Amycolatopsis sp. NBC_01480: one gene and its partner. The protein of the gene in region 2 binds, or shares a complex with, the protein of the main gene of each other region. Links are inferred from orthologs where the notes say so. Each region holds a gene or a part of one and is shown on either strand. Other genes may lie near its edges.

Region 1 (14,569 bases), 1.5 Mb from region 2 along the record:
CAGGTCACCGCCACCGCGACCAGCACCATCACCGGCAGCCCGGCCGAGATCACCCAGCGCGGGATGGGGCGCAGGGTCGGGCGCGGCTCGTCGGCGGTCACCAACCCACTTTGGCGCATCGGGGCGGGCTCGGGGCCGGAACGCACGGGTTAGCGTGGAGCCATGAGCGACGCGGTGAGCCGGTTCCCGGTGACGGAACTCGAAGACCTGCCAGCAGACCTGCGCGAGCGAGTGGGCGCCGTCGCGGAGAAGTCCGGGTTCACGCCCAACATCTTCCGCGCCCTGGGCCACCGGCCGGCCGAGCTGAGGGCGTTCCTCGACTACCACGACGCGCTGATGGAACGCGAGGGCGGACTCACCAAGGCCGAGCGCGAGCTGGTGGTCGTCGCGACGTCCGGGGCCAACCACTGCACGTACTGCGTGGTGGCGCACGGGGCGATCCTGCGGATCCGCGCGAAGGACCCCGAGCTGGCCGACCGGGTGTCGAGCAACCCGTGGCAGGTCGAGCTGGACGAGCGCGGCCGCGCGATCGTCGACCTCGCGCTGGCGCTCGCGCAGGACTCCGCGCTGTTCGGCGAGCCCGACCTCGAGGCGGCGCGGGACGCCGGGCTGACCGAGGAGGAGATTTGGGACGTCGGCGCCATCACCGCGCTGTTCGCGATGTCCAACCGGCTCGCGCACCTGACCGCGCTCAAGCCGAACGCCGAGTTCTACCTGATGGGCCGGCAGAAGCGGTAGGCCAGCACGCGGTAGCTCAGAAGCGGTAGAACGGCCCGGGCAGGTCGCGGCTCAGCTCGAACCGGCCGCGCAGCCAGCCGCGCAGCCGGGCCACCGGTTTCGTCCACACCCGCGGCGCCGGGCCGAAGTACCGCGGGTCCTCGTGCGGGGTGAACGCGTCGCCGGTCAGCACGACCACGTCGTGGCCCCGCGGGCACCGGCCGGACACGGAGATCATGCCGCGGGTCAGGTTCTCGACCCAGTCGACCTCGTCGACGCCCAGCAGCGTGCGGCGCTCGCAGACGGCGCAGTACACAACGAACATCTACAACTCCAGCCGCCAGGTCTGACTCGTCACGGTCGGCCCGAAGTCGTCCGTCGGCTCCTCGCCGACCAGCTCGAACCCCGCGCGCTGGTAGATGCCGCGGGCGGCGTCGAGCACGGACACCGTCCACAGCTCCATGGCCGCGTAACCGTGCGCGCGGGCGAACTCGATGCACTCGCGCACCAGCCGCTTGCCGACGCCGCGGCCGCGCGCGGCCGGCTCCAGCAGGAGGAGCCGCAGCTTGGCCGTTCGCTCGTCGGGGCCCGGCATGCAGAAGATGCTGCCGACGCGTTCGCCGTCCAGCTCGGCGATCCAGCCGGCCTGCCGCGGATTGCCGCGGCCCTCGGCGAAATCGGCGACGACGCGGGCGACGATGGTCTCGAAGCGCTCGTCCCAGCCGTACTCGCGCGCGTACAGGGTGCCGTGCCGGTGCACGACCCAGCCAAGGTCACCCGGACGTAGGGCGCGTAACACGATCGTGTGATCTGGCTCCCGCTCGTCGACCAGGGCCGTGATGGTCTTCATCGCGCCGAGCAGCCGGCGCTGGTCCTCGTCCGGGAACCGCTCGAGCAGGCCGCCGATCTGCCGCGTCGACCGGTCGTTGAGATCGGCGAACGCGGTCCGGCCCTCGTCGGTGAGGAAAACGAGCTGGCGACGGGCGTCGGTGCCGCTCCGCTCGCGCACGAGCAGGCCGCGGCCCTCGAGCCGGGCGAGCAGGCGGCTGGCGTAACCGGCGTCGAGATCAAGGCGTTTGCGCAGGTCGCTGACGTGAAGCTGGTCCTGTTGGGCCAGTTCGAACAGCACCCGGGCTTCACTCAGCGAGTACTCGGCGTCGGCCGGCCCCTCGTCGAGGATGCCGATCACGCCGGTGTACAGCCGGTTGAACGCGCGCACCGTGTCGACGCGGTCGGTCAGGCGCGAGTTGTTCATTGACCACCTCAACGGATTCGTTGACTCGGTCAAGCATCGCGCGATAGGCCGTTTGCCGCAAGGGTTTTCGGGGAGTGGGCAACAGGGCCCGGACATGTGGAAACCCCGTGATGCTGCCAGGTCGGGGGTCCGCCAGCATCACGGGGTCGTAGTGGGTATCGGCGCTACTCAGCGCGGCGTTACACCCACAGCACTCTGTGGTGTAGGTCACCTACGTGGGTGACACACCAACTGGGTGTGCTCGGTCAGCGCATGAACGGCTGACGAGCCTGGGCGAGGGCGATGAGCTCCTGGCGCACCGTAGAGGTGGCCGCGGTGTCGATCGCCCGGTTCAGCGCCCGGCGAGTACGAACCTCGGCGCGGCGGGCACGGAGCTTGGCGGCGATGTTGCTCATTGGTTTCTGCATCCCCTTAGGAGGTCTTCGGTTGTTGTGCCTTAAGTATGCACCTTTTTTCACAAGATCGCCAACGAATCATCGGTGATGCGGCGCACTCGCCGATGAATCAACGGTGGCGAATGGGTGACGGCCGGACAGATTCCGTGTCGCCGATCACTCGCGGCTAACGCGCTAGCACTGCCTAGGGCTATCTAGCAAAATCGCTATAAACATCTAGGCGGCGTCATAGAACGGTAGTGAGTTCTAGAGGGCAGTGCGCGGTAGCGAGTGCTATCGAGGGGCGGCGGAGCGCTCAGTCGCGCCCGAGCAGGTAGTGGCCGAAGTGCGGCACGGTGAAGGCGATCTGGCCGCGCTCCGCGGAGAAGACCAGACCCTTCTTCATCAGGTTGTCGCGAGCCGGCGACAGCGAGGAAGGCTTGCGCCCCAGGTAAACGGCCACGTCGGCGGTGCCGGCGGGCTCGTCGCGGCCCTGGGTCAGCTCGGCCATCGCGATCAGGTACTCGCGTTCGGCCGGGGTCGCGCGCTCGTACCGCGAGCCGAAGAACCCCACGGCCAGCTCGGCCTCCGCTTCCGGCGCGGCGACCTGCACGTCCTTGACCGTGATCGGGTCCGCGGGCGCGGCGTCCCAGGCGGCCTTGCCGTAGGCCTGGATGAAGTAGGGGTAACCGCCCGACGCGTCGAACAGCGCGTCGAGGGCTTCCGGCTCGATCCCGGCGTCTTCGCGTTCGATCGGCGCCATCACGGCGAGGTCGGCGTCCTCGCGCTCGAGCCGGTCGATCCGGGCGTAGCGGAAGAGCCGCTCGGAGTACGACTTGGACGCGGACAGCACCGCCGGCACGTGCGGCAGCCCCGCCCCGACGACCACCAGCGGCGCCCCGGACTGCGACAGCTCGTGGCACGCCGCGCACAGCGCCGAGACGTCGTCCGGCTGCAGGTCCTGGATCTCGTCGATCAGCAGCGCCACTCCGGTCCCGACGTCCGCGGCCAGGTCCGCGACGTCGGTGAACAGCTCGACCAGGTCGATCTCGATGTCGCCGGAGTCCGCGCGGCCCTGCGCGGCGGGCACGTCGATGCCGGGCTGCCAGCGGTCGCGCAGCTTGGCGTCCGACTTGTTGGCCCGCAGCGCGAACGCCTTGAGCACGCCCAGCACCTCTTCGACCCGGTCCGGCGCGCGGTGCCGCACGGCGAGGTCCCGGATGGCGCGGTGCAGCGCGGCGGACAGCGGCCGCCGCAGCTCGGCGTCCGGCCGCGCCTCGATCTTCCCGGCGCCCCACCCGTGCCGGACGGCCATCGACCGCAGCTCCCCCAGCAGCACCGTCTTGCCGACGCCCCGCAGCCCGGTCAGCACCAGGCTGCGCTCGGGACGGCCGCGGGCCACCCGCTCGAGCACCACCTCGAAGGCCTTGAGCTCGCGCTCCCGCCCCGCCAGCTCCGGCGGCCGCTGTCCGGCGCCGGGGGCGAAGGGATTGCGGATGGGGTCCACTCTGCCACCGTATCGACGTATCTAGGACGGGGCCGATATTCGGCCATACATCGCTAGGGCGTGTCGCCGGCCACCCGGTCGAGGGCTTCCGCCGGGCAGGGTGCTCCCGTGGCTGGTCACGAGGGATGGCCGGGTCTGCAGCCCCGTCCATCCCTACCCCCAGCGACCTCTCCGACGAAGGCGCGGCCGCCCGGGTTCCCGCCTACCGTCATCTGAGGGAATCTAGGAAAAACGCGATATTCACGTATGCGCCGCTAGCGCGGTTCGGCGGCGGGCCCACGGGGAAACCCAGGCGTAAGTTTGACCAGCACACAGCCGACATCCCAGGAAAGGCGACGACCGTGATACTGCGTCGGGTGGCCCGTCCACTGCTCGCGTCGATCTTCATCTACGGCGGTATCGGCATGCTCCGTGACACGCAGGGGCACGCGAAGGCGGTTGAACCCTTCCTCACTGACGTGTTCGACAAGGTCGAGGGCCTGGTGCCGGAGCAGGTGCCGCGCGACCCGGCGACGCTCGTCCGCATCGACGCGGTGGTGAAGATCGGCGCGGGCCTCGCGCTGGCTTCGGGCAAGGCGCCGCGGCTCGCGTCGCTGGCGCTGCTGGGCACGCTGCTGCCGACCACGCTGGCCGCGCACCGGTTCTGGGAGAGCAAGGAGCCCGCCGAGAAGCAGGCGCAGCAGGTGCAGTTCCTCAAGAACGCGAGCCTGGCCGGCGGGCTGCTGCTCGCCGCCGGCGACACCGCGGGCAAGCCGTCGCTGGGCTGGCGCGCCCGCCGGGCCGCCAAGAAGGCCGGCCAGGGCGCGGACAAGCTGGGCAAGAAGGCGAGCAAGCGCGCCGACAAGCTGAGCAAGAAGGCCGAGAAGGCGCTCACCCACTGACCCGCGAAAACGGGCCGCACCCCAGCGTGAGTGCGGCCCGTTTTTCGTGCGGTGGCTTACTTTTCCAGGATCGCGGTGACGCCCTGGCCGCCGGCCGCGCAGATCGAGATCAGGCCGCGGCCCGAGCCCTTCTCGTCCAGCAGCTTCGCCAGTGTGGCGACGATCCGGCCGCCGGTCGCGGCGAACGGGTGCCCCGCGGCCAGCGACGAGCCGTTGACGTTCAGCTTGCTCCGGTCGATCGAGCCGAGCGGCTCGTCCAGGCCGAGCTTCTCCTTGGCGAACGCCGGGTCCTCCCACGCCTTGAGCGTGGCGAGCACCTGTGAGGCGAACGCCTCGTGGATCTCGTAGAAGTCGAAGTCCTGCAACGAAAGTCCCGCTCGCGCGAGCATTCGGGGCACGGCGTACGCGGGCGCCATCAGCAGCCCCTCGTCACCGTGCACGTAGTCGACGGCCGCGGTCTGCGTGAACGTCAGGTACGCCAGCACCGGCAGCTTGTGCGCCTTCGCCCACTCGTCGGTCGCGAGCAGGACGGTCGACGCGCCGTCGGTGAGCGGCGTCGAGTTGCCCGCCGTCATGGTGCCGTCCGGGCCGCCGTACACCGGCTTGAGCTTCGCCAGCTTCTCGACGCTGGACTCCGGCCGCAGGTTCTGGTCACGCGAGAGCTTGAGGAACGGCGTGACCAGGTCGTCGAAGAAGCCCCGGTCGTAAGCCGCCGCGAGGTGCTGGTGGCTGGCCGCCGCGAGCTCGTCCTGCGCCTCGCGCGTGACCTCCCAGACCTTCGCGGTCAGCGCCGCGTGCTCGCCCATCGAAAGGCCGGTGCGCGGCTCGGCGTTGCGCGGGATCTCCGGCACGATGTGGCCCGGCCGCAGTTTCGCGACGAGCTTGAGCCGGTCGCCCAGCGTCTTCGCGGCGTTGAACTGCACGAGGACCTTGCGCAGGTCGTCGTTCACGGCCAGCGGCGCGTCGCTGGTGGTGTCGACGCCGCCCGCGATCGCCGAGTCGATCTCGCCGAGCGCGATCTTGTGCGCCACGGTGATCACGGCCTGCAGCCCGGTGCCGCACGCCATCTGCACGTCGGACGCGGGCGTCGCGGGCGAGAGGCGGCTGCCCAGCACGCTTTCGCGGGCCAGGTTGAAATCCTTCGAGTGCTTGAGCACGGCGCCGGCGGCGACCTCGCCGATCTGCTCGCCCTGCAGGGAGAAGCGGCTGACCAGGCCGTCGAGCGCGGCGGTGAACATGTCCTGGTTCGACGCCTTCGCGTACGGGCCGTTCGACCTCGCGAAGGGAATCCGGTTCCCGCCGACGATCGCGACCCTGCGCACCGCGGCGGTTTTTCTGGTCGCCATGACGTCCACCTCTCTCAAGTCGTCCCTCTCACACTGTAACCTACTAGCCAGTAGGTTAGACTGCGACGTGACGCAGACGGCACGGGAGGCATTCGATGGCTGACAGGTACCAGCAGTTCACGAAAACCCCGCTGGGGAAGTTCGTGGTGCCGAAGCTCGGCCTGCCCAGCCCGGCCACCCTCCGCCGGTACTGGCCTGGTCAGCTCGCCCTCGAGGGTCCCGCACTCGTCGGCGCGGCGCCCGGCGGACGGCTGGAGAAAACCCTTAAGAGCCAACTCGCCGGCGCCGGCATCGAGGTGGTCACCGCGCCCGTCGAGCGGCACGCGGCGCTGGTCTTCGATGCCACCGGCGTCAAGGACCCGGCCGAGCTGCGTGAGGTCTACCGCTTCTTCCACCCGGTGATCCGCAAGGTCGGCGCGTCCGGGCGTGTGGTCGTGCTCGGCACGCCGCCGGAGCTGGCCGAGGGCCGGGAGCGGATCGCGCAGCGGGCGTTGGAAGGTTTCGTGCGCTCGGTCGGCAAGGAGCTGAAGCGCGGCGCGACCGCGCAGCTCGTGTACGTCGCCGAAGGCGCCGAAGAAGCGAGCGAGTCGACGCTTCGCTTCCTGCTATCCGCGAAGTCCGCCTTCGTGGACGCGCAGGTAATCCGGGTCGGCACGCACGCGGTGGCCGCCGAGGCGCCGTCGAACTGGGAGAAGCCGCTCGAAGGCAAGGTCGCGCTGGTCACGGGCGCCTCCCGCGGCATCGGCGAGGCGATCGCCGAGACGCTGGCCCGCGACGGCGCGCACGTCGTCGCCCTCGACATCCCGGCGCAGGGCGCGGACCTGTCCAAGGTGGCCAACCGGATCGGCGGCTCGGCCCTGCAGCTCGACATCACCGCGGCCGACGCGCCGGCCAAGCTCGCCGAGTACCTCTCCAGCCGACACGACGGCGTCGACGTCGTCGTGCACAACGCGGGCATCACGCGGGACAAGACGCTCGGCAACATGGCCGAATCCGGCTGGGACGCCGTGCTCACCGTGAACCTCGCCGCGCAGCTCGCGGTCAACGACAAGCTGCTCGCGGACAAGGTGTTGAAGGCCAACGGCCGGATCATCGGCGTCTCGTCCATCGCGGGCATCGCCGGCAACGTCGGCCAGACGAACTACGCGACGTCGAAGGCGGGTGTGATCGGCATGGTGAACGTCGGCGCGCCGCAGCTCGCGGAGTACGGCGGCACGATCAACGCCGTCGCGCCGGGGTTCATCGAGACCAAGATGACGGCCGCCGTGCCGCTGTTCATCCGCGAGGCCGGGCGGCGGCTGTCCAGCCTCGGCCAGGGCGGGCTGCCGGTGGACGTCGCGGAAACCATTGCCTGGTATGCGAATCCGGCGTCGGCGGCGGTCAACGGCAACGTGGTCCGCGTCTGCGGCCAGGCCCTGCTGGGGGCGTGAACCGTGGCCGTGCGTGAACTCAGCAGCTCGCCCAGCCTGGCGACGCTGTACCCGAAGGCGCTGCTGCGCCGCGGCGGCGGCTCGACGCTGCCGGACCTCGAGCTGGTGCGCTCCGGCGTGGTCGTCGACCCGGCGCACGTGGCCGCGTACAACCAGGTCTGCGGCTTCCGCTTCGGCGACGAGCTGCCGGCGACGTACCCGCACCTGCTCGCGTTCCCGTTGCAGATGGCGCTGATGACCGAGCCGGGGTTCCCGTTCCCGTTGCTCGGCATGGTGCACGTGGCCAACCGGATCACGCAGCGCCGGCCGTTGCGGCTCGGCGAGGTGTTCGCCGTGCGCGTGCGCGCGGAAAACCTGCGTCCGCACGAGAAGGGGCGCCAGTTCGACGTGATCAGCGAGGTTTCCGTCGGCGCCGAGACGGTGTGGACGGACGTGTCGACTTATCTGCGCCGGGGCGGCGGCTCGGGCCCGTCGGGGCCGCGTGAGCAGCTCGCGCCGCCGACGCCCAACGCGATCTGGGCGATCCCGGGTGACATCGGCCGTCGTTACGCCGAGGTCTCCGGCGACCGCAACCCGATCCACCTGCACCCGCTGAGCGCGCGCCTGTTCGGCTTCCCCGCGGCGATCGCCCACGGCATGTGGACGAAGGCGCACGCGCTGGCGGCGTTCGAGGGGCGGCTGCCGTCGGCGTTCACCATCGACGTGCGGTTCAAGCAGCCCGTGCTGCTGCCCGCGAAGGCGGCTTTCACTACTTGGCCGACGGACGACGGCTGGGCGTTCGAGCTGTGGAATGCGCGCAAGCCCAAGCCGCACCTGGACGGGACGATTTCAGCCCTCTGACGCGGTTTCGCCGGGCAGCGGCTTCCAGACCTTGCCCTCGACGAGGTCGTTGAAGCCGAGCCAGACCAGGTTCATCAGCCAGGACGCGAGCACGCCGTCGGAGATCTCGGGGTGGTCGAGCGCCCAGTCTGCGAGTGATTCCGCGGCGCCGACCAGCGCGGCGGACAGCCCGGCGCCGGAGAACTCGGCCTGCTGGGCCAGGCCCTTGCGGGTGCCGGCGGAGACGACCAGCGCGGCGACCAGCTCGATCGCGCGGGTGCGCATGGCGGTGATCTCGGCGGCGAACGCGCCGCCGACCGTCAGCGCCTGCCGGTGCAGCACCGTCCACGATTCGCGGTATTCGGCGACGAAGCGGTAGAACGACCGCAGCCCGTGCCAGAGCTGCATGTCCGGTGGCAGGTCGGGCTGGACGCCGGCTTGGATGGCCTCGAGCAGCCGCGTCGCCTCGCGCTGGATGCTCTTGCCGAACAGGTCTTCCTTGGAGCCGAGGTAGGTGTAGATCATCGGCTTGGAGACGCCGGCGACCTCGGAGATCTCGTCCATCGACGCCGAGTGGTAGCCGTGGCGCGAGAACACCTGCACCGCGGCGTCCAGGATCTGCCGCTCGCGCACGGCGCGCGGTAGCCGCCGGGCCCGCTCGGGCGGGCGCTGCTCTTCGTCGGGCACTCCGACCTCCCTTTCGCCAGCACGAGACGCTACCTGCCGCCGTGGTCGGCGCGTTCTTGCCCGCTTACCTACTCGCGGGTAGCCTTACGCTGTAGCCGAGGGGAACGGGGTGGCGCATGGCCGAGGACACCGATCTGGCGAACCTGCGTGGTACGGCGCTGCTCGACGCGCTGGACCGCGTCGACGGGCTGGGCCCGGAGGTCGGCGCACTGGACGTCAACGAGCTGGCCGACGCCGTCGACCCCCGTGAACTGGGCAAAGACGACTTCCGCCGGCTGCTGGCGACGCTGATCCGCCTGGCGGAAACGGCGCCGGCGTTCTCCCTGACGAAGGTGGACCCGACGCGCTTCGCGAACCTCGTGGCGCGCGCGTCGCGTGCGCAGCTGGAGGCCGTCGTCGCCGAGCGCGTGCTGTGCGAGCGGGTGCTGGACGAGATCTTCGCGCGCATGGGGGCGCACATCCGGGTGGACCGTGCGCGGTCGTTGCACGCGGTGGTGCACTGGCGCCTGTCCGGCGGAGCGGGCGACGGCGGTTACGACCGCTACGAGACGGTGATCTCGCGGGGCGCCTGCACGGTTTCGCGTGAGATGAAGGAGAAGCCGCGCGTGACGATCACGGTCGCCCCGACGGACTTCTTCCGCATCATCACCCACCAGGCCACGCCCGCGGTGTTGTTCGTGACCGGGAAGATCAAGGTGAAAGGCGATCTCGCATTCGCGGCGGGCCTGGTCGGCTATTTCGACCTTCCCAAACCGGCTTGAGCCGTTACACTCCTTTTCCGTGTCCCGTATCCGGTGGCGTCGATTCTCCCGCCCGTCCGCTTCGTCGGCCTCAGGCCACGCGGTCAACGGTTTCGCGCGGAAGCTGGAGCTGTCGAAGCTGACCCCGGACCAGTTCGTGCAGGTCCTGGAAACCTTGCACATGCTGGGAAACGCGGGCGCCGGCATCGAACTGAGCGCCCTCTCCACCCAGGTCTTGGTCGACATTGTGGCCCACTCCTCCCGAGAGCAATTGAAGGCGATCGCGGACCACGCGGAGCTACGCTCGGTGTTCCTGGACGAGATTTTCCGCAGAATGTCCGAGCATTTCCTCCCGGCCCGCGCCCGCTACGTCAACGTTGTCGTTTCCTGGCGCTTTTCCGGCGCCGAATCAGAAGACGGCTACGACCGTTTCCAGACAGTGATCGAAGACGGCCTGTGCGTTTCCAGCACCGACCTATCTCGTACACCGGACACGACAATCACCCTGTCTGTCGACGACTTCATCCGCATGGCCACGGGCAACGCCGCTGTCGCAACGATGTTCGTGACCGGCCGCGTGAAGGTGAAGGGTGAGTACGCCCCGGCTGTGCGGTTGTCCAGCTACTTCGACATCCCTAAGCCGACCGAGTGAGATCTTCGACGAGCTGGTCGAGGACGAGTTCTTCTTCCACTTTCCGGCCCAGTTCGATCATCGTGGTCGTCAACTCACGATCCCAGTTCGCGGCGACGGGGGTGCCAGTCAGGGTGGCGCCGGGGTGCGCAGCGGCGGCGGCCCGGTAGGCAGCGGCATCGAACCGCCAAGGCCGGACAGGCAGACGGTCGAACAGGACGTTGGCGATGCGAATTCCGCCCCAGTCGAAGTCCCCGTGGTGACGAAGCTCGGCACCGGCGTCGGCCAGCGCCCGAAGAAGGAGCAGCACCGCCGCGCCGGGCTGACCGTAGGTGCAGACCAGCGGTGGGCAGGCTTGGCCGAGGCGGTCGGCCGCGGTCGTGACGACCACTGGGTTTTCGCAGATCGACACGATGCGGTCGGTCAAGCGGGGCGCGTCGCGGACCAACTGTCGAAGAGTCAGCACGACGGGCTGGCCTGCCGAATGGAACGCGGCAAGGGCCCGGCCGGTGGCGGTGTCCGGATCGCCTGGAAGACCGAGAGTCAGGACCGTGCTGGACACTTCGTCGCGCAGCACGCCGACGGCGGCCCACGCTTCGCGGTTCGACGCAGTCTCCGGCACGTCCGCCAGGACGCGCGCGGCACCGAGGGCGAGCGTGGTCAGGGGCCGGCCGCTATCGAGTCCGTGGGCATCGCGGGTCGTCCGCGCGGCCAGCTGTCCCAATGGCTCGCCGGATGCGGGCAGTTCGGTGACGACCCTGGCGAGGTCGGCCAGCAGCGGGGCCGCGACCTCCGGCGTGCCGGCCAGCCTGCGGACCAGGCCGGTCGCGTGCAGGCGTTCGTACCAGTTTTCCAGCGCAGGCTGGATTTCGATGACCGCGGCGAGCGGCGCGAAGGCTTTCCGCCACGCGGCTTCTTCAGCGGCGCCGCGCGCGCCGAGGTCGGTGATCGGCCCGCCCAGCGCGATCACTGCGGCAGCGAGCCCGTCGGGGCTGGCGCCGGAATGACGCAGGATGTCGTCGACAGCCGGCAGTGACACGGTCAAGGTGCTGCCGGCTCGCGGGCGACGGCCGAGCAGCCGGTGCGCCGCGTCGCGTTGAGCGGGTGTGGCTCCGGCGAGCGTGACGGACGCGTCCAGGGTTTCTCCCCGTTCGAGCCGCCGCCGGACCCGATCGACCAGCCAGGTCAGCTCGTCGCCGAGCAGCCGCGAAAGCCGGGCGAGGTCAGCTGGTTTCCCGCTCGAAGGCTGGTGGTCCACCAGGGTCAGTCTACTGAGCCGATCTCCTGGAATCCTTCCCAAAGACCGTTCTGCGCGGGGCTGCTTTGGACGCGGCTGCCCGGGGCGATGGCGGATGCGGCTTCGAGGAGCCGAGGCTCGGCGCGTTCGGCTCTGGTCCGCCGGTGCCCATCCCATTCCCAGTTTGTGACCAGCACTGCCGCGATGTCATCGGTCCGGGACAGCTGGGAGATCGCCAAGCCGGGAACCTCCGGGTAGCAGCCCCATTCCCGTTCGCTGGTCATCACCACGTCCAGATCGAACGCCGCCAGCAGGCCGAGGTACTTCGCGCGCGCGTTGTCGTCGACCCCGGCGAAGGCTTCATCGAGTGTCACCAGCCGTGGGGCGTACGGGCTGCCGGCCGAGGCGTAGTGCGACGATGCGGCAGCGAACAGCGGCACACTCGCCGCCAGGACTCGCTCGCCGCCTGAGGCTGGTCCGGTCGCCGGTTTCCATTGGCCGTTCTGGTGCCGTTGAATGACGAAGCGGTTCCAGTTCCGGTAATCCAGTGCTTCGGTCAAGTGCTCAAGCCAGGTGCCCGACGCGTCGCGAGAACGTACTTCCGCGATCCTGTCCTGCAAGAACCCACCGACGGCCGCACGGTCTTCCTCGGACCAGGCGTCGGCCGTCTGCCGCAGCAATCGTTCGCGGGCCGCCGCCAGTCCGGTCGGGCCGTCTTCCCGCGGCCGCCAGACCAGCCGCAGCCGCATGCCGGTGCTGGTCGGGCGCTCGTCCAGCTCGACGTTCATCCGCGCGACCTGCGCCTCGGCGGCCGAGATCAGCTCCTGCAGAGTGCTCGCCACCTCGTTGACCAGGTGGTTCTCCAGGATCTCCCGTTCGCGCTCGCTCAGCAGGCGTTCCCGGTCTTCGACTTCGGTGGCCAGCGCCGTGGTCAATTCCGGGACCGTCGACGGCTTGCCCTGGAACTCGACTTCGACCACCAGACCGTCTTCGAGCAGATCACCGGACGCTCGGCTGCCCTGGCGCGAGAGGGTGTCGGTGAGGTTCTTGAGTTCGTCGTTGACCCGTTTCTGCGCGCGATCCCACGCGGCGTCGTCGTCCTGGGTGTCGGCGAGTTCCTCGTTCATCCGCCGGGCGAGCCGCACGGTCGGATCGGGCGCCCAGGATTCGGCCGGACCCGGAACGACCAGCTCGGGCAGTGCCACGGCGAGCAAGCCGGTCAGCGTGAATCGTCGCAGCGACTCGGCGGCCGCGGTTCGTTCGTTGGTCGCGACCTGTAACTCGTCTTCGAGCGTTTCCCGGCGGCCTTCCGCTTTGCCTCGCGCATTGATCGCCGCGTCCCGCTCACGCCCGACGGTGGTCGCATCGTTTTCGTTGGTACGTAAGGCGTCCGCGACCTCAGCAAGGTGTGCTTCGAGTTCGGCGACGGCCGCGCCGACTGTTTCTCGCAGCGTCTGGTGATGCTCGGCCGCGGCGGCCGCGGTTTGTTCCGCTGTTTCCGCACGCTCCGCGGCTTCGGTCAGGTCTGTTTCAGCCTCGGCCAGCTCATCAACAGCCTGCTCGACTGTGTGGCGGGCGTCCATGACCGCGGCGACGACCGGCCAGAGGCCGGCCAACGCGATCCGGTACGCGGCCAGCCCTCGGGCTACTTCAGCCAGTTCGACCGCGGCCGCGGGCAGGCCGGTGTCCGAGGCCGCCTCATCGAGCGTGGCCCCTGCCAGCTCGGCGGACTCGGTCGCGGTGCCCACGGCCCCGTGGGCGTCCGACTGCTTCACCATCAGCTGACGCAGGTCTTCAGCCAGGCGTTTGGCCTCGGAGTGGGCGTCGCGTAGCGCCGTGTCGGACGGCAGCCCGGACACTTCGTCGGTGAGTGTGACCTGGCGGGTGCTCAGCTCGCCGCGGGCCCGCACCAGGTCGTCCAGTTTCGCTTCCAGGCCAGTTAGTTCGGTGCGCAAAGTGACCAGGCGGGAGCGCCGCGCGGCTTCACGGGCACCGCGACCGAGGTACTCCGCGGCCGGTTTGTGCCAGGCGCCTCGCAGTACCCCGATCCGGTACTCGCCGGCCGTGCTGACCCAGGTCTCGCTTCCGTCGCCCTGCTCGATCGAACCCAAGCCGATCGAGGCGAGCAGACCGGCGACCGCCTCGTCGGAAATGGCGTCGGCGAGTGGATCTTCCCGGTCCACCGCGGGAACCAGCGCGGTGGCCAGGCTCGGTCCCGCGACTGTGCCGCGCGGGCTGAGCACGACGTCCTCGGTGTCCGGCGCGAGCAGCTCACCGGTCGGCGTGACCCAGGCGTCGAGGACGCCGGCCCCTTCCAATGCAGCCTCGAGGCCTGCGCGCTCGGTCGGCGACACGTCGGCGGCGAAGTCGACGAGCTGCCAGAGCGGAGCGCCGAGACGGCCGGCGCGCTCGGTGTTCTGCCGGGTGTGCGGCACGGGCGGGATGCTGTCTTCGCCGCGTTCAAGGCGTTCGATCTCGACAGCCAGCTCCGAGACCCGTTGGCGCGCCGTGTGCTCCTCGGCTTCGAGCGCGGCGTCGGCACGGGCCAGCCCCGCGATCGCTGTCTGTCCCGCGACACTCACCGCGGCCGCTGCCGGGTTCGGCCCGTCCAACGTCTCGGTCCAGAGTTCCAACTCGGCGAAGGTGGTGGCCGGGTCGTCGAGGTGCAACTCGGTGGCCACGTCAAGGTGGCCGCGGATCGCCGCCGTCAGTTCGTGGCCGCGCTCGCCGATCCGCGCCTCGGCCTGGACCCTGCGTTCGGCCAGGTCGTCCACCGCGGTGTCCAGCTCGGAGGCTTTGCGGCGGGCTTCGGCCAGCTTGTTCCCGGCCTCTTCGGCGGCCTTGATCAGCGCGGTCATCTGGTCGACCGCGCGCTCCTGCCGGACGGCCAGCTGATCGGCGCTCTCGCGCAGGCGCGCCACTTCCGGGTCAGCGGTGAGTGCCGC
Region 2 (14,561 bases):
CGAGGGGCCGGCCTGTTGGCGCGGGCCGGCCTCTCGGCCCCCATTCCTAAACTGCGGGCCACCCGATCAGCCGGGTGGCCTTTGCGCATTTCCGGGAATTGTTTCCGCCACGTTTCCCCGCGCCGCCGTGACGCTCACCGGCGGTCACCCCGGGCAAACGTGAACAGGTTTCATGGCCAGCTCACCACACGACGTACTACGCTTCGGGCACAGGCGAAGGCGCGTGAGGAAGAGGCTGCCGATGGGCGACGTGACGGCACAGCTGGCCGCTATCGTCGGGGAGGCGAACCTGCTCACGGGCGAGGCCATCTCCGACGACTACGCGCACGACGAGGCGCTCAGCTCCCCGCCGCAGAAGCCCGCGTACGTCGCGAAGCCCGCTTCCGCCGAAGAAGTCGCGGAGCTGCTGAAGGCCGCTTCGACGGCGAGCGTGCCCGTCACCGCGCGCGGGTCCGGCAGCGGTCTTTCGGCCGCCGCGCGCCCGTTGGCCGACGGTCTGGTCATCTCGTTCGAACGGATGAACGCGGTGCTGGAGATCGACGTCGAGAACCACCTCGCGGTCGTCCAGCCCGGCGTCACGCTGGCGGAGCTGGACGAACGGGCCGCCGCCGCGGGCCTCACTTATCCCGTTTACCCGGGTGAGCTGAGCGCGACCATCGGCGGCACCGTCGGCACCAACGCGGGCGGCATGCGCGCGGTGAAGTACGGCGTCACGCGCAACAACGTCCTCGGCTTGCAGGCCGTGCTGCCGACGGGCGAGATCATCCGCACCGGCGGGCGCACGTCGAAGGTGTCCACGGGGTACGACCTCACGCAGCTGATCATCGGCTCCGAGGGCACGCTGGCGCTGGCCACCGAGGTGATCGTGAAGCTGCACCCGCGGCTGCCGCACGGCGCCACGGTGCTCGCCCCGTTCGACGACCTCGACCAGGTGATGGCCGTGGTGCCGAAGATCCTGGCGAGCGGGCTCGCGCCGCACATCCTCGAGTACATCGACAACATGACGATGGCCGCGATGGTCTACAACGAGAAGCTCGAGCTGGGTGTGCCGGACGCGATCCGCGAGCGTTCTCAGGCGTATCTGTTGGTGGCGCTGGAAAACAGCGACACCGGACGGCTGGGCGAAGACGTCGAGACGCTCGGCGGGCTGCTGGACGAGCTGGGCGCGCTCGACGTCTACGTCCTCGAAGGCGGCTCGGCGCGCAAGCTGGTCGAGGCGCGGGAGAAGGCGTTCTGGTCGGCCAAGTCCGCGGGCGCCGACGACGTGGTCGACGTGGTGGTGCCGCGCTCGGCGATGCCGGTTTTCCTGGCCACGGCCCGGGAACTCGCGCTCGCGGCCGGCGGCGGGGTGATCGGCTGCGGGCACGCCGGCGACGGCAACGTGCACCTCGCGGTCTTCTGCAAGGACCCGGAAACCCGGTCGGAACTGCTGACCGGCATCTTCGCCAAGGCCATGGAGCTGGGCGGCGCCATCTCCGGCGAGCACGGCCTCGGCCGGACCAAGGCCAAGTACTACCTGAAGCTCGAAGACCCGGCGAAGATCGAGCTGCTGCGCCGCGTCAAGTCGGGCTTCGACCCCGCCGGCATCCTCAACCCCGGTGTCCTCTTCGGCTGAGCACCCGGCCTCCGACCAGAAAGCGAGCACCATGAACGGCGCCCAGTCCTTGATCCGCACGCTTGTCGACGCCGGGGTGGAGGTGTGTTTCTCGAACCCCGGCACGTCGGAGATGCACTTCGTCGCGGCGCTCGACTCGGTGCCGGAGATGCGCGGTGTGCTCGGGTTGTTCGAAGGAGCCGTGACCGGCGCGGCGGACGGCTACGCGCGGATGGCGGGCAAGCCGGCCGCGACGCTGCTGCACCTCGGGCCGGGCCTGGGCAACGGGCTGGCGAACCTGCACAACGCGCGGCGCGCGCACACGCCGATCGTCAACATCGTCGGCGACCACGCGACGTACCACAAGAAGTACGACGCGCCGCTGGAGTCGGACATCGACGCGATCGCCAGCTCGCTGGAGGGCTGGGTCCGCCGGTCCGAGCACACCAAGGACGTCGGCGCGGACGCGGCGGCGGCGGTCGCGGCGGCGCAGGACGCGCCCGGCCGGATCGCGACGCTGATCTTGCCCGCCGACGCTTCATGGGGCGAAGGCGGCGAGACGTGCGCGCCGATTCCTCCGCGCGCACCGCAGTCCGTCGATGCGACGACGGTCAAGAAGATCGCCGAAGTCTTGCGCAGCGGCGAATCCGTCGCGCTGCTCATCGGCGGCGCCGCCTGCCGTGAGCCGGGATTGCTTGCCACCAGCCGGATCGCGGCGGCGACGGGCGTGAAGGCGTTCGCCGAGACGTTCCCCGCGCGGCTGGAGCGCGGCGCCGGGCTGCCCTCGATCGAACGGCTCGGTTACCTGGCCGAGCAGGTGGCCTACCAGCTCGACGGCGTCAAGCACCTGATCGTCGCCGGCACCAAGGCGCCGGTGTCGTTTTTCGCCTACCCCGGCAAGCCGAGCGACCTGGTGCCGGAAGGCGCGCAGGTGCACGTGCTCGCCGAGGTGGGCCAGGACGCGACGGGCGCGCTGAACGACGTCGCCGCCCTCGTCGCCCCGGACACCGCGCCGGTGCTGCAAGAAGCCTCGCGCCCGGCGTTGCCGACCGGCCCGCTGACGGCGCAGAACTGGGCCGACGTAATCGGCGCGCTGCTGCCCGAGCAAGCGATCATCGCGGACGAGGCCAACACGTCCGGCCTGCTGATCCCGGCCGCGACTGCGGGCGCCCCGCGCCACGACGTGCTCACCCTGACCGGCGGCGCGATCGGCTACGGCATCCCGGTGGCGACGGGCGCCGCGGTCGCCGCCCCGGACCGCCCGGTGGTGAACCTCCAGTCCGACGGCAGTGCGCTGTACACGATTTCGGCGCTGTGGACGCAGGCGCGGGAGAACCTGAACGTCACCACGGTGATCCTCAACAACCACGCGTACGCGATCCTGCGGATCGAGCTGCAGCGCGTCGGCGCCGCGCCGGACGGCCCGAAGGCCAACGACCTGCTCGACCTGAGCCGCCCGGACATGGACTTCGCGAAGATCGCGGAGGGCCTGGGCATCCCGGCCACCCGGGCGACCACGGCGGAGGAGCTGGCCGAGCAGTTCGCCCGCGCGGTGGCGGAGCCTGGGCCGCACCTGATCGACGCGGCGGTGCCTTCGCTGATCTGAGCCTTGTGAGTGTTCATGACGGTTCTCACCGTCATGAACACTCACAAGTCCTCAAGCCGCCACGGGTTCACGAGCGGCGGCGGCGCGAGCGCGTGGGACGAGGGCGGTGAAGCCCAGCCCCACCACCGCGGCCAGCCCGGCGACCGCGAACGTCGCCCGGAAACCCGGAAGGGACGGCCAAGTCAGGCCGCCTGCGGTGATGGTCAGTGAGGCGAGCATGGTGGCCATCACCGCGCTGGAGGTGGACGTGCCGACCGAGCGCATCAGCGAGTTCAGGCCGTTGGCCGACGCCGTTTCGGTGACCGGCACCGAGCCCATGATCAGCGCGGGCATGGCCGCGTACGCGATGCCGACGCCCGCGCCGATGATCACCGACGCGGCGATGATCTCCAGCGCGTTGTCCATCAGCAGGATGGCGAAGACGTAGCCCAGCGCGATCACCACGGCGCCGGTCATCAGCGTGGTTCGCGCGCCGTAACGGTTGGTCAGCCGCGCCGAGACCGGCGACAGCAGCATCATCACCAGCCCGTTCGGCGCCAGGCACAGACCGGCCTCGACCATCGTGCGGCCGAGGCCGTACCCCGTGGACGAGGGCGCCTGCAGCAGCTGCGGGAACGACAAAGCCATGGCGTACATGGCAAAACCGACCATGATCGACGCCAGGTTGGTGAACAGCACCGGCCGCCGCGCGGACACGCGCAGGTCGACCAGCGGGTCTCGGCGGCGCAGCTGGTACCAGCCCCAGCCGAGCAGCACGGCGACGGCCGCGGCGGCGAACCCGAGCGTGCGCGGGCTGCCCCAGCCCCAGGTGGCGCCCTTGACGATCGGGAGCAGCAGGCAGGTCAGCCCGGCCACGAGGCCGAGCGCGCCCAGGTAGTCGAACGGCGCGGGCGTGCGCAGCGGCGACTCCGGCACGTACCGCAGGATCAGCAGCGCGCACGCCAGCCCGAGCGCGGCCGAGCCCCAGAACAGCACGTGCCAGTCGGTGTTCTGCGCGACCACCGCCGCCAGCGGCAGGCCGATCGCGCCGCCGACCCCGAGCGTCGCGCTCATCAGGGAGATCGCACCGCTGACGCGTTCGGCCGGCAGCTCGTCCCGCATGATGCTGATGCCCAACGGGATCACGCCCATCGCGCAGCCCTGGAGCCCGCGCCCGGCCACCATCAGCGCGAGCGAGCTGGTCAGCGCCGAGAGCACCGAGCCCGCCACCAGCACGGCGAGGCTCGCCAGCAGCACCCGCCGCTTGCCGTAGAGGTCGCCGAGCCGTCCGCTCACCGGCGTGATCACGGCCGCCGCGAGCAGCGTGACGGTGACTACCCACGACGCGTCCGCCGTCGAAGCGTTGAGCAGCTGGGGAAACGCCGGGATGAGCGGCACCACCAGCGTTTGCATGAACGACGCGACCAGGCCGCACGAAGCCAGCACCACGACGATCGCCCGACCGCTGCCCTGCGCCACCTCGACCCCCAAAGCCCGTACGCGATACCAAAACGCACGGTACCGGGCAGGACCGACAATCTCGGTGCTTCGTGACCGATCCGACTTAGCCGCTCGTGAGTGGCTATGACGGTTCTAACCGTCATAGCCACTCACGAGCTTCTCCTTGCCGACGTTGCGTGGCGCGGCGGCACTAGAGCCACTGTTTGACGCCACCGTGGCCGGAGCAGGTGCCGGACCGATGCTGGCTGTAGCTGTAGCTGCCGTCCTTGCACTGCGCCGTCGCGCCGGACGGGTTCGACGACGGGCGGTGCACGCAGGCGCCGCTCGAGTTGCGGTAGTAGTCACTGCCGCACGCGGCGGGTGTCGTCGGCTGGGCCGCGGCCTTTTTGGTCGCCGGGATTTTCGGAACGGCCTTCTTCGTCACCGCGGGCGGCTGCGCGACCGGAGCGACCGCGACGGGCGAGTCCGACGTCGTCGGAATAGCCGCGTCCGAGGTGGCCTCCGGCGGGGAATAAGCCGGCAACGACGAAGTGGTGGTATCGGGCGTGACGACACCGGAGTCCTTGACGGGCAACGTACCCACGCCGCACCCGGCGACGAGCGCACCCGCCGCCAGCACCATTCCCAGCTTCCTCAGCATCGCGGCCTCCCGTTCCGGAATAACTTCGTTCCGCATAGTCGGGAAGGTCCCGAAAAGTGTTACGCCGGTTAAGAGCCAGCTAATGGCGCAACAGGTCACTGGGAAACGATTCGGCAACAAAAGCCGCCGGGCCGTGCGGGGTTCGTCCGATCGGAGCAGCATCACCGCGGTGCCGAACAGTTCTGAGCGACGAGCAGTGGTCGCGGGCGGCGGGGTCGTGGGTCTCACCACGGGGTTCGCCCTGCGCCAGGCCGGATTCGACGTACTGGTGTGCGAGCAGGAGCCCGAGGTGCGCGGCATCGGCGCCGCGCTCGGGCTGTGGGCGAACGCGCTGGAGGTCTTCGACCGGCTCGGCGTCGGCGCCGCGATCCGCGCGGCCGGCCACCCGAGCGCGATCCGCTACCAGGACCCGACCGGGCAAGTGCTGGACGAGTACTACGCCGATCTCGCCGGCGTCAACTACCTGATGGTCACCCGACAGCGGCTCAACGAATTGCTCGCCGAGGCCGTTGGTCCGGACCACCTGCGCACCAGCGCCCGCGTGGTCGGCTACGAGGACCGGGCAAGCGCCGTCACCGTGCGGTTCGAGGACGGCAGCACCACGGAAGCCGACCTGCTCATCGGCGCCGACGGCGTCTACTCGAAGGTGCGCGAGCAGCTTTCCCCGGGTTCCGCCGCGCAGGAATACCCGGGACACCTGGCGTGGCGCGGAATCGTGCCGGAGAGCGCGATCCCCGAGATCACCAGCGAACGGTTCGTGGTCGGGCGCGAGCGCACCCGCGGCGGGGTGGTGCGCAGCGGCGGCGGGCTGGCGTTCTGGGTGCTCGCGCAGCTGGGTGCGCAGTCCTCGGCCGCGTCCGGGAAGCAGGAAGCCCTTGCACTGGTGCCGTATCTGCACGAGGGCGACTGGACGTTCCCGCTGCGCGAAGCGATCGAGGCGACGCCGGAAGACAAGGTGGTCCGCAACCGCGTGATGGCCGTGCCGCTGCAAACCCGCTGGGTCGACGGCCACGTGGCCCTGGCCGGCGACGCGGCACACGCGCTCTCACCGCACATCACCTCCGGCGCCTCGCTGGGCATCGAGGACGCCGCCGTGCTGGCCGACCACTTAGGACGGTCCGGCGACGTGCCTGCCGCGCTCAAGGCGTACGAAGCCGACCGGCTCCCGCGCTACGCCGAGGCCTACCGCCGGGTAGACGAGGTCGCCGAGGCGTCGGTGGAGCCGCGCGAGTTCGCGAAGGAGTTCTTCGGCTTCATCCGGTGGATGCTCGGCTAGTGTCGTGTGGCTCTGGCGGGTTTACGCCCCAATGTGGCGTTCGGTGCGCTCAACGCAACCAACGCCACATTGGGGCGCTCCGGGCCAAGCCAGAGGCGGAGCACACAGCAGGTAAAGAAAGCGGAATCACGCGGCACTAGACGCCCCAGCCCGTCGGCGTCGGTGACAGGCGGAAGTCGAGCGTGCCACCGAAACGGACGAACGACGGATCAAGTTTCCAATCCCGCTGCGGATGCCCACCACGCCGGACGTCCTGGATGTACTTACCGTCGCCGGACGCGGTGATCGTCAACACCGCACCACCGCCGGAACGCACCACCGCCTTCGGAAACAACGGGCTCGACAACAGCAACTCACCCGAGCCCGGCGTACGCGGGTAGACGCCGAGGGCCGCGAAGACGTACCAGGCGGACATCGTGCCGAGGTCGTCGTTGCCGGGCAGGCCGGACGGGCCGGTGGTGTACACGGTTTCGGCCAGCTGCCGCACCGTCTCCTGCGTCTTCCACGGCTGTCCCAGCTCGTTGTACAGCCAGGGCGCGTGGATGTCGGGCTCGTTCGTCGGGTCGTACTTGAGCGGGCCGCCGCCTTCCAGTTGCCAGTTTCCGTTGGCGTCGTGGAAAAAGCCGTCGAGGCGGGTGACGGCCGTCGCCTTGCCGCCCATCGCGGTGGCGAGGCCGGAGACGTCCTGCGGCACCATCCAGGTGTACGCCGCCGCGCTGCCCTGCGCGAAGCCGCGGTCGCTCGCCGGGTCGAACGGCGTGACCCAGCTGCCGTCGAGGTTGCGCGCCTGCGTGTAACCGGTGGCCGGGTTGAAGACGTTGCGCCAGTACTCGCCGCGCGCGCCCAGCTCCGCGGCCTCCTTGGTGCGGCCCAGCGCCTTCGCCCACTGGCCGAGCGAGTAGTCCGCGACCGAGTCCTCGAGGGTCTCCGCCGCGCCGCCCCAGCAGTGGCAGACGTCGTTCGCGGCGTAGTGGGAACTCAGGTACTGGGCCAGATTCGGCCGCTGCCCGACGCACTGGCCGGGACAGCCGCCGTCCTGCAGCCCTTCCGGGCGCGGCACGGTCGCCTGCCGGTACAACGAGTCGAAAGCGCCGCGGTAGTCGAAGTTCCGCACGCCCATCGCGTAGAACGTGGCGAGCGTGGCCGCCGACGGATCCCCGGTCATCACGTGCGTGGCGCCGTTCACGTGCACCCAGCGGTCCCAGACGCCGTTGTTCTGCTTGGCGTAGTTGAACAACGACTGCGCGAAGTCCCCGGCGACGCGTGGCTCCAGCAGCGCGAGCAGCTGCACCTGCGCGCGGTACTGGTCCCAGCCGGAGAAATTGCCGTACTGCGCGCGCTGCCCCGGCGCGAGCCGATGCGGCACCTGGTCCATGCCGAGGTACTGGCCGTCGACGTCGTTGACCAGGTTCGGCTGCTGCAACCCGTGGTACAGCGCGGTGTAGAAGACCTTCCGCTGGTCCGGTGTGCCGCCGCCGATGGCCACGCGGCCCAGCTCGTCGTTCCACGCGCGCCGGGTCGCGGCCGCCACGCTGTCCACAGTGGACGTCGGGGACTGCTCGGCCCGCAGGTTCCGCTCCGCGCCTTCGAGCGAGACGTACGAGATCGCGAGCCGCATGGTGACCTGGCTGCCGGGCGCGAAGCCGACGTAACCGCCCGAGCCGCGGCCGGCCCGGTCCTTGCCCGTCGCGTACCCCTCGCCGCCGGTCTGCGCCAGCCCGCCCGGCTGCAGCGTCGCGTCCTTCCACGTGCCGGTGCCGGTGAACGGCTGGTCGAACTGCGCGGTGAAGTACAGCCGGTAGTAGCTCTTGCGGTTGTTGACGCCGCCGTTCGCGCGGCGGCCGCAGAACGCGCCGGTCAGCACGGATCCGGTGACCTTCCGATGCGCCGGGTCAAGGCGGGTTTCCGCGTCTTCGCTGCCGTTGAGCGAGTTCGACGTGCGGAACAGCAGGTTCGCGGGCTTGCCCGCGGGAAAGGACAGCGTGCCGACGGTCGTGCGATCGGTCGCGGCGAAGTCCGTGGTGACGCCGTTCGCCAGGCCCAGCCGGTAACGCCCGGGCGTCGCGGATTCGTCGGCGTGCGCGAAGTCGCTCGCGAACACGGCGTCGGTGGTGTCTGCGCTCGGCGAAGAGGTGACGTCGCCGGTGAACGGCAGGATCGGCACGTCGCCCGCCGCTCCCGGGTTGCAGCCCGCGCCGTTCACGTGCGTGAGGCTGAAACCACGCAGCCGGGTCGTGTCGTACTGGTAGCCGTTGGCCGCGCCGGTGCTGGTCTGGTCGCCGCGCGTGCTGGTCGGGCTCCAGGCCAGCATGCCGAACGGCGCCGTCGCCCCCGGGTACGTGTTGCCGTCGCCCGCCGAGCCGATCAGCGGGTCGACGGAGGCGGCGAGATCAGCGGGCGCGGCCTCGGCCGGTGCCACGGCGGAGGTCAGCAGGACGGCGGCGAGGACCACCGTGAGACGACGGCGCATGGGCGGACCCTAACCGCGTCCGGTGACTTCCCGGCGAACTCCGCCGGACGAAATCACGGACAGAAACCCGCCTCAACCGTCCGTCGGGCACCACGGGTCCGAGCTGCGCCCGACGGCCAGCCCGCAGAAGCCCTGCAAGGTCCGGACCACCTCGCCGCCCTCGACGCGCAGGACCGCGACGGGCTTGTTCTCCGGCACGTTCCGGCTGATGTCGCCGCCGTAGTCGATGGTCCCGGTGACGCCCTCGATGTACTTGTTGGTCTGCTGCGGGTTCTCGCGCGAGGTGTGGATGGCGGTGATCTCGCGCCAGACCGCGCCGGGCGTGACCGGGATGTTCGACGACGTCTCGCGCAGGTACGCCGTGGCCGTGATCATCACCAGCGCGGCGTCGTAGGACAGCCCGGCGTGGCCGTCGTACGAACGGCCGCGCTCGGTCTGCTCGAAGGGGAACAGCGTGGTGTTCAGTGTTGTATAGAAGTCCCGCGCCAGTCCTTGCGGATCGGTCGCCGGCTCGGTCGCGAACGAGAGGTAGTAGTACGGCAGCGCCCGGTTCTGCTCGCGCGCGACCTGGTCGGCGACGTACCGGCTGACGTCGTCGTCGCCGATGATCGTCGCGGTGCTGCCGCATTGCGCGGCGCCGCCGGCGAAGTCGCCGAAGTCCGGCACGCCGCGGCCGGCGAAGAAGACCAGGCCGTCGTACGAGCAGGTGTCACGTCCGGCCGAGGCGGCGTTGCCCACCAGCCGGTCGCCGTAGCGCTGGTGCGACGGCGGTGCGAGCTGTCCGCCGTCCGGCGCGAACGCCCGCGCCTCGACGGCGAAACCCTTGCCCTGGAACGACTTCACCACGTCGTCGCGCAGGTTGGTGCTGTAGCTGTCGGAATCGTCGTCGGAGTAATATACGCGCAGCGAGCGCGGCCCCGGACGCTGGGTCGCGAACGCCGCGGCGACGGCCGCCTCGCGCCGGTTCTGGGGCGCCACCTGGAAGTAGATGGGGTTCTGGTCGGCCAGGCCGTCGGCGCTGAGGGTGGAGGCGACCACCGGGAGTCCGGCGTTGCCCAGCGCGCGGATGGTCGCCTGCGTCGGCTCGCTGCTCATGTCCAGCCCGACCACGCCGACCAGGCTCTTGTCCTGCTCCGCCATCTGCTTCAGCTGCCCGGCGACGCGCACGCCCTCACGCATCCCGCGGCCGCCGTTCGCGATCAGCATCCGCAAGATCGGCTCGGACGTCGCCGTCGCGTTGAGCTGCCGCAGCTGGGCGACGGCGAAGCCTTCCAGCGACTCGCGCTCGGCGGTCAGGCCTTCGGCGGTGCCGTTGGAAGAGGTCAGCGCCTCGAAGTCGACCAGCGTGATGTACGGCCGTTCCGGGTGTTCCTGGTGCAGCTGCTCGGCCTGCCGGTTCTGGTCGGTGATCACCTGCCCGACCTGGCGGACGGTGTCGTCGGCCGGGTCGAACAGGGTGAACGTGCCGTCGGAGATGCCGACGCACTCGCTGCCGGTCCAGGTGAGCCACTCGCTGGAGGTGCCGCAGTGGCTCGCGCGGAAGTCCTCGTACCGCGCGGCCACCAGCCCGGCGGCGAGGACGAGCACCATCAGCGGCACGCCGATCCGCATCCACCGCGTCGCCCACCACGGCGGGCGGGATTCGCGGCGGCGCAGCACATACGTGTCCCCGAGCGATTGCAGTTCCTTGCGCGCCTCGAGTTGCTGCTCGGGCGAGCCGGCGTGGTCGAGGCCGATCGGCAGGTACCAGGCGGCGGCGTCGCGGGCGCGGCGGTCCTTGAGCAGTTCGTGCTGCCAGGCCCGGTACGCCCCGCCCGCGTCGGACGCGCGGCGCTTGGGCCGCAGCTCGCTCGGCGCCGCGTCCGGCGGCGGCGCGTGGCTCGTGGAGACCACGAGCAGCGGGTCGAACAGGCCGGTCTGGTTGCGCACGTCGTTGATCAGCTTCAGCAGCCGGTAGCCGCCGTTCACGGTGCTCACGTGGTCGAGCAGCAGCACCGGGTAGGTCATCCGGCGGCGGCGCCAGAACCCCGACGGCCGCAGCCGGTACCCGCGGCGGAGGTCTTCCAGGAACGCGTTCACCAGCAGCCGCCCGACGAACTCGGGTGACTCGCGCTGCCACTCGCCGTCGGTCAGCCGCAGCGCGAACCGCACGAAGCTGCCCGACATCTCCGGCGCCAGGTGCGGCTGGCGGAGGAACCAGCGGTACCGGCCGGACAGCCCCGGCACCCGCCCGGTGACGGCGAGCCGGAACGTCGCCATGGTCAGCAAACGCAGCAGCAGCAACGGAATCCGCCACGCGTCGTTCTGCGGCACCAGCTCCTGCCCGACGTTCTCGATGGCCGAGCGGAACCGCACCATCAGGCCGTTCTCCTGCAGCCGCCGCAACAGCGTCCGCTCCGGCTCGGGATCGTGCCCGGCCAGCTTCTCCCCCATCAGCTGGACGACGAGCGTGAACAGCCCGAAGCGCAGCCCCGTGCCGCGCGAACGCGGGCTGCGGAGCAGTTCGTTGCGCGCGTCCCACAGGATGTCCCGAACCGCCTCGACGCTGGCGGCGGTCGCGACGCCCTCGGTGTCGGTCGCTTTGCGCTGGTCGAGCGGCAGGTAGGCATACCGGACGCTGCCGCTGGGCCGGGCGCTGCGCAGCCGTGAGCTGAACTCCTCCAGCACGCCCTCACAGGAGTCCGACCGGACCAGGCAGAACATCGGCAGCCCGCGCCGTCCCGCGCGTTCCTGCTGGTACCCGGGCTCCCACTCGACGTTCGCCTGGTGCAGCGACCGGGGCAGGTCCCCCATCCGCGGCCGCTGGTAGAGCGCGCCGATGAGCTTCACCAGCTTCTCGCCGCCACGGAAGGCGAGCGGGTCGTGCCGGTGCTCCTGGGTGGCGGTGGTCTGGTCCATGAACCAGTTTCACATACCGGGACGGGGCGGGGTCCCGCAATTTTGCCGTCCCGCCAAGAGATCGCGGCCCCCTGCCGTGGAATCCGCACGACGAAAAGGGGCCCTCTCCCGAATCCGGGAAAGGGCCCCTCGACGTCAGCGGTTATTCGTAGATCTCGCCCTTGGCCGCCTTGGCCACCAGGGACTCCGGCGGCGTGAAGTGGTCGCCGTACCGGGCGGCCAGCTCACGGGACCGGTCGACGAAGCCCTGCAGGCCGCCGTCGTACTGGTTGATGTACTGGATGACCCCGCCGGTCCAGGCCGGGAACCCGATGCCGAAGATCGAGCCGATGTTGGCGTCGGCGACGGACGTCAGCACGCCCTCGTCGAAGCACTTCACCGTTTCGAGGGCTTCGGCGAAGAGCATGCGCTCCTTGAGGTCCTCGAACGGGACGTCGCCGGTGCCGGACTTGAACGCGTCGCGCAGGCCGGGCCAGAGGCCGGTGCGCTTGCCGTTCTCGTCGTACTCGTAGAAGCCCGCGCCGGTGGAGCGGCCCTTGCGGTCGTACTCGTCCAGCATGGTGTCGATGACGGCCTCGGAGGCGTGCGCCTCCCACTTGCCGCCCGCGGCCTCGATCGCGGCACGCGTCTCCTTGCGGATCTTGCGCGGCAGCGTCAGGGTCAGCTCGTCCATCAGCTGGAGCGGCGGCGCCGGGTAGCCGGCCTGCGAGCCCGCCTGCTCGATCGACGCCGGCTCCACGCCCTCGCCCAGCGCGGCCACGGCCTCGTTGATGAACGTGCCGATCACGCGCGAGGTGAAGAAGCCGCGGCTGTCGTTGACGACGATCGGGGTCTTCTTGATCTGCAGGGTGTAGTCGAAGACCTTGGCCAGCGTGGCCGGCGAGGTCTTCTCCCCGCAGATGATCTCGACCAGCGGCATCTTGTCCACCGGCGAGAAGAAGTGGATCCCGATGAAGTCCTCCTGCCGCTGCACGCCCTCGGCGAGCGTGGTGATCGGCAGGGTGGAGGTGTTGGAGCCCAGCACCGCGTCGGCGTTCACGATGCCCTCGATCTCGCCGAACACCTTGTGCTTGAGCTCGACGCTCTCGAACACGGCCTCGATCACGAAGTCGACGCCGGCGAAGTCGGCCGCGTCGGCTGTCGGCTTGATCTTGGCCAGCAGCGCGTCGGACTTCTCCTGCGTGGTCTTGCCACGCGAGAGGGCCTTCTCCTCGATCTTGGCGGCGTAGCCCTTGCCTCGCTCGGCGGCTTCCTGGCTGACGTCCTTGAGCACGACGTCGATCCCGGCTTTCGCTGACACGTAAGCGATCGCGGCGCCCATCATGCCCGCGCCGAGCACGCCGACCTTGCGGGCGGTGTACTTCTCGAAGCCGTCCGGACGCGAGCCGCCCGAGTTGATCGTCTGCAGGTCGAAGAAAAACGCCTTGGTCATGTTCTTCGAGACCTGCCCGGTGGCCAGGTGCACGAAGTAGCGCGACTCCACCGTGATCGCGGTGTCGAAGTCGACCTGCGCGCCCTCGATGGCCGTGGCCAGGATCGCCCGCGGGGCCGGCATCGGCGCGCCCTTGAGCTGCTTGCGCAGGTTCGCCGGGAACGCGGGCAGGTTCGCCGCGAAGCTCGGGTTCGACGGGGTGCCGCCCGGGATCTTGTAACCCTTGACGTCCCACGGCTGCACGCCGCCCTCGGGGTTCGCCTTGATCCACGCCTTGGCGGCGGGCACCAGCTCCTCGACGGTGTCCACGACCTCGTGCACCAGGCCCAGCTCCAGCGCCTTGCGCGGACGGTGGCGCTGTCCCTGCAACAGCACGTTCAGCAGCGCGCTCTGGATGCCCAGCAGCCGCACGGTCCGGACCACGCCGCCACCGCCGGGCAGCAGGCCCAGGGTGACCTCGGGCAGGCCGATCTGGCTGCCCTTGGCGTCGGCCGCGATGCGGTGGTGCGTGGCGAGCGCGATCTCCAGGCCGCCGCCGAGCGCGGCGCCGTTGATGGCCGCGACCACCGGCTTGCCCAGCTGCTCGATGCGCCGCATCTGGCTCTTCATCGCCGTGCTCGACGCGGTGAACTCGGCCGCGTGCTCCGGCTTCGCCTGGATCAGGTCGTTCAGGTCGCCGCCGGCGAAGAAGGTCTTCTTCGCCGAAGTGACGACCACGCCGGTGATGTCGTCCTTCTCCGCCTCCAGCCGGTCGACGATCACGCCGAGCGACTCGCGGAACGCGGCGTTCATCGTGTTCGCCGACTGGTTCGGGTCGTCGAGGGTCAGCGTGACGATGCCGTCGGCATCCTGCTCCCAGCGGATGGTCTTGCTCTCAGCCATTTGAGTCCTCACACCCGCTCGATGATGGTCGCGACGCCCATGCCGCCGCCGATGCACAGGGTCACCAGCGCGCGCCGCGCCTGGCGCCGTTCCAGCTCGTCGACCACGGTGCCGACCAGCATCGCGCCGGTGGCGCCGAGCGGGTGGCCCATGGCGATCGCGCCGCCGTTGACGTTCACCTTCTCGTCCGGCAGGTGCAGGTCCTTCTGCCACTTGAGCACGACGGACGCGAACGCCTCGTTCAGCTCCCACAGGTCGATGTCGTCCGGGGTCAGGCCCGCGGTCTTGAGCACCTTCTCGGTGGCCGGCGTCGGGCCGGTGAG

What was found.
Region 1: the proteins of OG371_RS07395 (region 2) and OG371_RS14850 are in contact, whole or in part, in a solved structure (PDB 8BNU), measured with the Escherichia coli proteins. The link is inferred for Amycolatopsis sp. NBC_01480 from one-to-one orthologs.

Annotation. Positions count from the first base shown.
Region 1 is NZ_CP109442.1:3,122,388-3,136,956, reverse strand. Bases 3,936-6,852 are described here. They hold OG371_RS14850 (acetyl-CoA C-acetyltransferase), read right to left. Parts: upstream 6,081-6,852; coding sequence 4,791-6,080; downstream 3,936-4,790. Other genes in these bases: OG371_RS14845 (3-oxoacyl-ACP reductase), read left to right, coding at 6,176-6,852; OG371_RS14855 (DoxX family membrane protein), read left to right, coding at 4,195-4,734. In the rest of the region: OG371_RS14885 (pentapeptide repeat-containing protein), read right to left, coding at 1-101; OG371_RS14880 (peroxidase-related enzyme), read left to right, coding at 163-738; OG371_RS14875 (hypothetical protein), read right to left, coding at 755-1,042; OG371_RS14870 (bifunctional helix-turn-helix transcriptional regulator/GNAT family N-acetyltransferase), read right to left, coding at 1,043-1,972; OG371_RS14865 (hypothetical protein), read right to left, coding at 2,218-2,367; OG371_RS14860 (ATP-binding protein), read right to left, coding at 2,663-3,853; more of OG371_RS14845, read left to right, coding at 6,853-7,510; OG371_RS14840 (MaoC family dehydratase), read left to right, coding at 7,514-8,350; OG371_RS14835 (TetR/AcrR family transcriptional regulator), read right to left, coding at 8,339-9,016; OG371_RS14830 (SCP2 sterol-binding domain-containing protein), read left to right, coding at 9,133-9,777; OG371_RS14825 (SCP2 sterol-binding domain-containing protein), read left to right, coding at 9,806-10,408; OG371_RS14820 (TIGR02679 family protein), read right to left, coding at 10,392-11,687; OG371_RS14815 (TIGR02680 family protein), read right to left, coding at 11,651-14,569.
Region 2 is NZ_CP109442.1:1,574,887-1,589,447, forward strand. The notes cover bases 11,653-14,561. They hold OG371_RS07395 (3-hydroxyacyl-CoA dehydrogenase NAD-binding domain-containing protein), read right to left. Parts: upstream 14,239-14,561; coding sequence 12,067-14,238; downstream 11,653-12,066. Other genes in these bases: OG371_RS07390 (hypothetical protein), read right to left, coding at 11,653-11,924; OG371_RS07400 (acetyl-CoA C-acetyltransferase), read right to left, coding at 14,247-14,561. Also shown: OG371_RS07360 (FAD-binding oxidoreductase), read left to right, coding at 242-1,615; OG371_RS07365 (acetolactate synthase large subunit), read left to right, coding at 1,647-3,200; OG371_RS07370 (MFS transporter), read right to left, coding at 3,252-4,670; OG371_RS07375 (DUF3761 domain-containing protein), read right to left, coding at 4,831-5,280; OG371_RS07380 (FAD-dependent oxidoreductase), read left to right, coding at 5,450-6,556; OG371_RS07385 (GH92 family glycosyl hydrolase), read right to left, coding at 6,693-9,026; more of OG371_RS07390, read right to left, coding at 9,099-11,652. UniProt on the Escherichia coli protein: Catalyzes the formation of a hydroxyacyl-CoA by addition of water on enoyl-CoA. Also exhibits 3-hydroxyacyl-CoA epimerase and 3-hydroxyacyl-CoA dehydrogenase activities.